2 regions of the Sporosarcina trichiuri genome follow, and region 2 is predicted to be linked to the other one. Evidence: a T-box and tRNA genes for the amino acid it is inferred to sense, from the RefSeq annotation. Region 2 holds a T-box; the other holds one or more tRNA genes.
The links. A T-box is a leader RNA that pairs with one kind of tRNA and senses whether it is charged. The one in region 2 lies ahead of proS (proline--tRNA ligase), so its partner is inferred to be a tRNA-Pro.
Positions count from the first base shown of each region.

Region 1 (4,387 bases), 440 kb from region 2:
TTAGGTTTAAGGACCGGGCGAAAAAGGAATTCAGAGAACTAACAGCTGAATGCATATGAATTCAGCCGTTCTGATCCATACTAGCAGGTAAATCCATAAAGGACGTGAATGAAATGCTGACAAAAGAACAGACCATGACATTGAAGAAGGAACTGCTTCGTCTACAAGACGACTTAACGGTGACCGAAGAACGGACGACGACAGACACAGCACCGCAGGACGAGATCGGCGAACTCTCCACTTATGATAATCACCCCGCAGATATGGGGACAGAACTGTATGACAGGGAAAAGGACAGGGCCCTGAACGAGCATGCATCCGAGGAAATGGAGAAAGTGCAGACAGCTCTCAAGCGGATGGAAGAAGGCACCTATGGGGTCTGTGAGGAATGCGGCAAAGACATTCCATTTGAACGACTGGAGGCAATTCCCTATACGACAGTATGCGTGGAAGATGCAGTACAGGAAGTGCCTGATGACAGACCGGTGGAAAACGACTTGCTGAAGATGGCGAAGCCGAACACATTTGCAGATCGGCGGGAAGGGATATACGAAGATCCGATCGACAGCTTTGAAGCGATCGCGAAATCAGGGACGTCGGAAACCCCATCCGACTTCACAGGGGACCACGACAATTATGAAGATCTGTATGATACCAATGTGGAAGATGAAAGCACGGAAGACATCGATGTCATCGCAGCGAGCGACATCGACGGAGAACCGGCTGGTTATGTGCGCAGTGACACAACAGCCGAATACGAAGAAAATCTCGATGATGAGAACCTGGAATCTGAACTCGGCGACATTCCATACCGGAAAAGAGACAGTTATGTAGATAAATGAATACAAAAAACCTGACTGCAGAACAGTCAGGTTTTTTCAGTATGACCCCTACGGGATTCGAACCCGTGTTACCGCCGTGAAAGGGCGGTGTCTTAACCGCTTGACCAAGGGGCCAAACAAATATGGCGGAGAAGGAGGGATTCGAACCCTCGCGCCGCTTTCGCGACCTACACCCTTAGCAGGGGCGCCTCTTGAGCCACTTGAGTACTTCCCCGTATGAATGGCTCCGCAGGTAGGACTCGAACCTACGACCGATCGGTTAACAGCCGATTGCTCTACCACTGAGCTACTGCGGAATAGTGGGCCTAAGTGGACTCGAACCACCGACCTCACGCTTATCAGGCGTGCGCTCTAACCAGCTGAGCTATAGGCCCAAATGGAGCGGGTGAAGGGAATCGAACCCTCATCATCAGCTTGGAAGGCTGAGGTTTTACCACTAAACTACACCCGCACGACTATGGTGGTTCAGGACGGAATCGAACCGCCGACACAAGGATTTTCAGTCCTTTGCTCTACCGACTGAGCTACTGAACCAGCAAAGAGAACTATGTATAAAATAAAAATGGCGGTCCCGACCGGGATCGAACCGGCGATCTCCTGCGTGACAGGCAGGCATGTTAACCGCTACACCACGGGACCATTTGGTTGCGGGGGCAGGATTTGAACCTGCGACCTTCGGGTTATGAGCCCGACGAGCTACCACTGCTCCACCCCGCGATAATAATAGTAGTACTGCATTTGAGCTTTCACGCTCATGGTTCTGCTGTTTGCAAGATTACGGATTTCTTTCAGAAATCCTACAAATCGTCATCTTTGTATGACGCTTTGCTCCACCCCGCGATAATAATAGTAGTACTGCATTTGAGCTTTCACGCTCATGGTTCTGCTGTTTGCAAGATTACGGATTTCTTTCAGAAATCCTACAAATCGTCATCTTCGTATGACGCTTTGCTCCACCCCGCGATAATAATAGTAGTACTGCATTTGAGCTTTCACTCTTACGTGCTATGTGATGAAAATGGAGGAGGTAGAGGGATTCGAACCCCCGCGGGTTTTGACACCCCTGTCGGTTTTCAAGACCGATCCCTTCAGCCAGACTTGGGTATACCTCCGATATGGACAGCAATACTGGTGGACCTTGCAGGACTCGAACCTGCGACCGGACGGTTATGAGCCGTCTGCTCTAACCAACTGAGCTAAAGGTCCTTTAGATGGCGGCAGAGGGGATCGAACCCCCGACCTCACGGGTATGAACCGTACGCTCTAGCCAGCTGAGCTACGCCGCCAAGAAATGAATGGAATACTTATGGTGGAGCCTAGCGGGATCGAACCGCTGACCTCCTGCGTGCAAGGCAGGCGCTCTCCCAGCTGAGCTAAGGCCCCATGAATTACTGGTCGGGAAGACAGGATTCGAACCTGCGACCCCTTGGTCCCAAACCAAGTGCTCTACCAAGCTGAGCTACTTCCCGGGTCATCTGTAAGTAGAAGCATAAAAATGGCGCGCCCGGCAGAAGTCGAATCCACAACCTTCTGATCCGTAGTCAGACGCTCTATCCAATTGAGCTACGGGCGCAATATACATTGTATTACCTGATTAAGTAAAGTGGAGCGGAAGACGGGATTCGAACCCGCGACCCCGACCTTGGCAAGGTCGTATTCTACCACTGAACTACTTCCGCGTAAAGGATGCGGATGAAGGGACTTGAACCCCCACGCCCGAAGGCACTAGATCCTGATTCTAGCGCGTCTGCCAATTCCGCCACACCCGCATAATGCTAATGCATCCTTTTGATGAAACTAAGAGATGGTGAGCCATGCAGGATTCGAACCTGCGACCCTCTGATTAAAAGTCAGATGCTCTACCAACTGAGCTAATGGCTCGTACAAAGTGGTGCCGGCGAAAGGACTTGAACCCTCAACCTACTGATTACAAGTCAGTTGCTCTACCAGTTGAGCTACACCGGCACAAAATATGGTGGAGGATGACGGGCTCGAACCGCCGACCCTCTGCTTGTAAGGCAGATGCTCTCCCAGCTGAGCTAATCCTCCATAATACGCATTGCTGCGCCTGCCTGGCAACGTCCTACTCTCACAGGGGGAAGCCCCCTACTACCATCGGCGCTGAAGAACTTAACTTCCGTGTTCGGTATGGGAACGGGTGTGACCTCTTCGCCATCATTACCAGACAAGTGATCTGCCGCTTAACGACATTTCATATTATATACTATAAACCATGTAAAGTGCAAGAGTTTTTTTGAAAGGATTTATTGTTCCTTCAAAACTGGATAAAACGGACATTGTGCAGTCAAGACCGCCTCACGGCGCTTCGACTTTCGCGTAATCCAGCTTCGACTCCCTGATGCTTGAGGTCATAAGTCAACTCGTCTGCGTGGCAGAAACCGCCACTCCGCCGATTCGCCTTATGCTTGTCGCATCAAAACGGTCGTCTCCGCTTTTTTGTTTTGGTTAAGTCCTCGATCGATTAGTATCTGTCAGCTCCACATGTCGCCATGCTTCCACACCAGACCTATCCACCTCATCATCTTTGAGGGATCTTACTTACTTGCGTAATGGGAAATCTCATCTCGAGGGGGGCTTCATGCTTAGATGCTTTCAGCATTTATCCCGTCCACACATAGCTACCCAGCGATGCCTTTGGCAAGACAACTGGTACACCAGCGGTGTGTCCATCCCGGTCCTCTCGTACTAAGGACAGCTCCTCTCAAATTTCCTGCGCCCGCGACGGATAGGGACCGAACTGTCTCACGACGTTCTGAACCCAGCTCGCGTACCGCTTTAATGGGCGAACAGCCCAACCCTTGGGACCGACTACAGCCCCAGGATGCGATGAGCCGACATCGAGGTGCCAAACCTCCCCGTCGATGTGGACTCTTGGGGGAGATAAGCCTGTTATCCCCGGGGTAGCTTTTATCCGTTGAGCGATGGCCCTTCCATGCGGAACCACCGGATCACTAAGCCCGTCTTTCGACCCTGCTCGACTTGTCGGTCTCGCAGTCAAGCTCCCTTATGCCTTTGCACTCTTCGAATGATGTCCAACCATTCTGAGGGAACCTTTGGGCGCCTCCGTTACCTTTTAGGAGGCGACCGCCCCAGTCAAACTGTCCGCCTGACACTGTCTCCTGCCCGGATCACGGGCAAGGGTTAGAAGTCCAATACAGCCAGGGTAGTATCCCACCATTGCCTCCGCGTAAGCTGGCGCTCACGCATCCAAGGCTCCTACCTATCCTGTACAGGCTGCACCGGAATTCAATATCAGGCTACAGTAAAGCTCCACGGGGTCTTTCCGTCCTGTCGCGGGTAATGCGCATCTTCACGCATATTATAATTTCACCGAGTCTCTCGTTGAGACAGTGCCCAGATCGTTACGCCTTTCGTGCGGGTCGGAACTTACCCGACAAGGAATTTCGCTACCTTAGGACCGTTATAGTTACGGCCGCCGTTTACTGGGGCTTCAATTCGAAGCTTCGCTTGCGCTAACCTCTCCTCTTAACCTTCCAGCACCGGGCAGGCGTCAGCCCCTATAC
Region 1 covers NZ_CP129119.1:373,070-377,456, reverse strand. Annotated here, with positions in the region: gene QWT68_RS02205 (TraR/DksA C4-type zinc finger protein) at 114-842, shown strand; tRNA gene QWT68_RS02200 (tRNA-Glu) at 885-956, opposite strand; tRNA gene QWT68_RS02195 (tRNA-Ser) at 966-1,056, opposite strand; tRNA gene QWT68_RS02190 (tRNA-Asn) at 1,064-1,138, opposite strand; tRNA gene QWT68_RS02185 (tRNA-Ile) at 1,143-1,216, opposite strand; tRNA gene QWT68_RS02180 (tRNA-Gly) at 1,220-1,293, opposite strand; tRNA gene QWT68_RS02175 (tRNA-Phe) at 1,301-1,376, opposite strand; tRNA gene QWT68_RS02170 (tRNA-Asp) at 1,406-1,481, opposite strand; tRNA gene QWT68_RS02165 (tRNA-Met) at 1,485-1,559, opposite strand; tRNA gene QWT68_RS02160 (tRNA-Ser) at 1,862-1,954, opposite strand; tRNA gene QWT68_RS02155 (tRNA-Ile) at 1,972-2,048, opposite strand; tRNA gene QWT68_RS02150 (tRNA-Met) at 2,055-2,128, opposite strand; tRNA gene QWT68_RS02145 (tRNA-Ala) at 2,150-2,225, opposite strand; tRNA gene QWT68_RS02140 (tRNA-Pro) at 2,235-2,311, opposite strand; tRNA gene QWT68_RS02135 (tRNA-Arg) at 2,339-2,415, opposite strand; tRNA gene QWT68_RS02130 (tRNA-Gly) at 2,447-2,521, opposite strand; tRNA gene QWT68_RS02125 (tRNA-Leu) at 2,530-2,611, opposite strand; tRNA gene QWT68_RS02120 (tRNA-Lys) at 2,648-2,723, opposite strand; tRNA gene QWT68_RS02115 (tRNA-Thr) at 2,732-2,807, opposite strand; tRNA gene QWT68_RS02110 (tRNA-Val) at 2,816-2,891, opposite strand; rRNA gene rrf (5S ribosomal RNA) at 2,913-3,028, opposite strand; rRNA gene QWT68_RS02100 (23S ribosomal RNA) at 3,305-4,387, opposite strand, start outside.
Region 1: it has a tRNA-Pro gene. The T-box ahead of proS (proline--tRNA ligase) is inferred to sense a tRNA for this amino acid. The anticodon was not compared.

Region 2 (4,387 bases):
CGCATCGACAACAAGTTCTCGGATACTGCCATCGGACAGGACCAGGGCGACGGCATTCGACTGATCACCCTCTTCTTGCGGCGCAAGCATCGCTTTCCCGGCAATTTCCCAGTTCCGTTCTTCGATAGGAGGACTGGCGGAGCGGTTGGCTGTCGCCAAATACGCATTTGTCATCAGTGACGCGACCAGTGCAGCAGCCAGAATAGGAATGGCCGGTCCGCGACGCTTTTCAGGGAACGCCGTTACAGTCCCCGCTTTAAGGCTGGGTTCATCAGCGGATTTTGCATCAGGTTCTGCATCGATCGCAGCGAACACGTTCGATTTCAGTCCGGCAGGGACGCCGATCTCCTCGGAAAGGTAGGGCAGTGCCTCTGTCAGACTGCGCAGTTCTTCGAGTTCCGCGCGGCAGGCAGGGCACTCAGACAAATGCTGTTCGAACTCAGCGGTCTCTTCAGGTGTCAGTGCGCGGTTGAAGTAATCGATCAGCCGGCTGCAGTTTTCATTCATACGGCGTCCCTCCTTCCTTGGTAATGAACCCTCTCATTTTTTTCAATGCCAGCCGGATCCGGCCTTTCACCGTGCCGAGCGGCAGCTCACAATGGTCGGCGATCTTCTGCTGACTCATTCCCTTGAAATAGAATAATTCAATGATTTTCCGCTGATCCGGTTTCAGTTCCCGGACAGCTGTGCGGATCTCCGTCTGCTGTTCGTGCCACTCGGCCGTCTTTTCGACACTGCCGGGCTGCTCGAGCAGGGCATCCTTTTCAATCATCGGTTCATGATCATGGCGCTGCAGGCGCCGCAGCTCATCGATCGCTTTGTTGCGCGTCACCGTCAGCAGCCAGGACGAAAATGCTCCTTTGTCCGGCTCATACACGGCGGAGCCGTTCCAGATCTTCACAAAGACATCCTGCACCACTTCCTCTGCGATTTCACGGTCCGAAGCGATCCGGTATGCGAACGAAAAGACGAGCTTTTCATATCGGTCGTACAGCAGTTCGAAAGCCCGGCGGTCTTTCGAAACGGCGAGTCCATATAATGTTCCGTCGTCTGTAGGTTTCATCCGAAGCCTCTTTTCCATACTTTTCACCTAGAATACCATAATACGATAAATGCCGCCCGAGGAGCCGTCAGTAAGCTAACGGATTGAAAATGGAAATCGATCACTGTCCAGAAAGAAGAGTGGTTTCCGGGTGCGCAGGAAAGGGTATATGACTAACTAAAAAGTGCAGTCAGGGGGAACTGGTTTTATGGAACTGAAGCGCAAGAGACCCTTTCAAGGGCTGACGACATTCATCAAAACCGCCGGCGCTTATCTGGCTGCCGGGCTATTGCCGCGTCGTGTGAAAAAACCGATCATCCTGGTCGGCGGCAATCTGGGCGAGAAATACGAAGACAATGCGGCTGCCTTCCATGAGTATCTCATGGCCAACTTCCGGGAGCGGTACAGCATCCACTGGATGTACGACCCGGACACCGATTATGTGGAAAAGAAGGGGATCGAAGATGGGGTTCCGCTCGGCAGTTTCCGCAATTACCTGCTGTTTTTCCGGGCGGCCTACACGGTTCATGGCCATTCACTCATGTATGACATCGCGCCGGGAATTGATAAGTACATATTCTGGAACAAGAAAACGACGATGGTGCATATCAGCCATGGCATCGAATGCTTCAAGAAGATCCTCATCATGCCGGAGGATGTGCCTTTGCTGGAACGATGCGACGTCTTCAATTGCGCTTCGCGGTATGAACGCGGCATTAAACGGGATGAGTGGGGGATGCCGGAACAGAAGCTGCCGGTGACCGGTATGGCACGGTTCGACCGGCTGCCGTACAACTCGCCGGCTGAGAAGGTGCGTGACATCCTTTTCATGATGACATGGCGGGAAACACTGATGGATCTGTCTGAAGAGGACTTCATGGCGAGCGACTATTTCCGGGCGACGGAGGGGCTGCTGAAGAACGCGGAATTCCAGCGGCTGCTGGCGGATCACGACGCCAGACTGAAGGTCGTCCTCCATCCGTTCATGAAACGGTTCGAAGACCACTTCAAACGGCTCGGCATCGACAGCACGCGGATGGAATTCCGGACGTTCGACGACATTTCCATCCGTGAGGAGATCCACCGGTCTGATATGCTCATCACCGATTACTCGAGCATCTTCTGGGATTTCGTCTATATGAACCGCCCTGTCATCTTCTTCACATTCGACCAGGAAGCGTTCCTCAAGATGCGGGGGTCCTATCTCGACCTGGACAAGGATCTCCTCGGATATAAGGCGCGCATTATCGAAGAAGCGGCCGGTGCACTTGCAACCGTACTGGACGGCGGAAACCCGGGGAACCCGAGATTTGAGGAACTGTCCGAGTACGTCGATTTCACGGACGGAAAAAATTGCGAGCGTCTTGCCTTCCATATGTTTGCCAAGGACGGACACGCCGCGCCTGCGGTACGGTGAGGAGCTGCTGTCCGGCATTGCCGGGGCACCATTTGTTTGGTATAGTAGAGGAAATAGTGATCGCTGAAGCGGCCAAGTAGACCGGAATCGTGATACAGAAAGCAGGACATGTGCTGAGAGTCCTGCCACTTCAACCGGCTCGAACCCTACCGCGGAGATGCCGTGCAAACACGGCCGGTTCGTCCCGTTACGAAACGACAGAGGGAAAGTCAGCCGGAATACCCTGACTTTCCGAACGAAGGTGGTACCGCGTCAGACACACAGTGACGTCCTTGCAACAGGACAGCGCTGTGTGTTTTTTTGCGCCGGAAACTTCAGCGGCCAACATGGAACAGGAGGAGCAGCTATGACAAATGAGCAGCAGAACGATTTTTCAAAGTGGTACATTGACACAATCCAGAAAGCGGACCTGATGGATTATACACCCGTCCGCGGATGCATCGCCTTCAAACCGGATGGCTTCGAAATCTGGGAGCACATCCAGGATGAGATGGACCGCCGATTCAAGGAAACCGGCCACCGCAACGCCTACTTCCCGATGCTGATCCCTGAATCATTCTTCCAAAAAGAGAAAGACCACATCGAAGGCTTCTCGCCGGAACTCCCGTGGGTGACGGAAGCGGCAGGCGAGCAGCTGGAGGAGAAGCTGGCCCTCCGTCCGACATCCGAGACGATGATCGGTCATCTGTACAGCGACTGGATCAAGAGCTACCGTGATCTGCCTGTGCTCATCAACCAATGGGCAAACGTCTTCCGCTGGGAAAAGAAGACACTTCCGTTCATCCGGACGTCCGAGTTCCTCTGGCAGGAAGGGCACACCGCCCATGCCGATGAGGAAGAGGCACGCCACGAAACGATGCAAATGCTCAACATCTACAAGGAAGTCGTGGAGGAGCTGCTTGCGATTCCGGTCTATGACGGTCAGAAGACCCCGTCCGAACGGTTTGCGGGAGCCGTCGACACCTATTCCATCGAAGCGATGATGAAGGACGGAAAGGCTGTGCAGGCAGGGACATCCCACTACCTCGGCACAAAGTTCGCAGAAGCATTCGACATCAAATATCTGACAAAAGAGAACCGCCACGAATTCGTCCATACGACATCGTGGGGAACATCGACCCGTCTGATCGGCTCTGTCATCATGGTCCATGGCGACGAGCAGGGTCTTGTCCTCCCGCCGCGTGTGGCGCCGACACAAGTCGTTCTGATACCGGTCGGTCCATGGAAAAAGAACCCGGCCATCATGGAAAAACTTGACGGTCTGTTCGCGGAACTGAAAGCCAAAGGCATCCGTGTACGTCTTGATGATTCCGATCAGTCTCCTGGCTACAAGTTCAACGAATGGGAGCTGAAAGGTGTGCCGCTCCGCGTCGAACTCGGACCGCGCGATCTGGAAAACGATCATGCGATGGTGAAGATGCGCGACGAAGACGGGAAAACCGCGCGCCCTCTTGAAGGTCTAGCCGAAACGATCGAACAGGAACTCACGGCGATGCAGACCCGCCTGCTTGAAAAAGCCCGCAAGTTCCGGGACGGGAACTCCCACACGGATATCGACACGCTGGATGAGCTGAAACAGCATATCGAAACGTCCGCTGAAAAAGGCGAAATCCCGGGCTGGATCTTGGCCGGCTGGTGCGGCGACGATGCGTGCGAGGAACATGTGAAGGAAGAGACAAAATTTACGACACGCAACATCCCGTTCAACCCGCCAATGGAAAAACAGTCATGCATCAATTGCGGAAAAGAAGCGAAGCACACCGTCTGGTTTGCCCGCGCATACTGATCCGCCTGCAGCGCACCGTCCTCTTCAGGGACGGTGCGCTTTCAGTTGACCGGCCGGCGGTGCCTATCCGCCGAACCATTAAAAAAACGTGAAATCAGTCATAAATGCTCACCTCCGGCCGATATAGAGGGCAGAAGGGGAG
Region 2 covers NZ_CP129119.1:2,987,007-2,991,393, forward strand. Annotated here, with positions in the region: gene QWT68_RS15240 (anti-sigma factor) at 1-507, opposite strand, end outside; gene QWT68_RS15245 (RNA polymerase sigma factor) at 500-1,063, opposite strand; gene QWT68_RS15250 (CDP-glycerol glycerophosphotransferase family protein) at 1,251-2,459, shown strand; T-box leader at 2,514-2,736, shown strand; gene proS (proline--tRNA ligase) at 2,806-4,245, shown strand.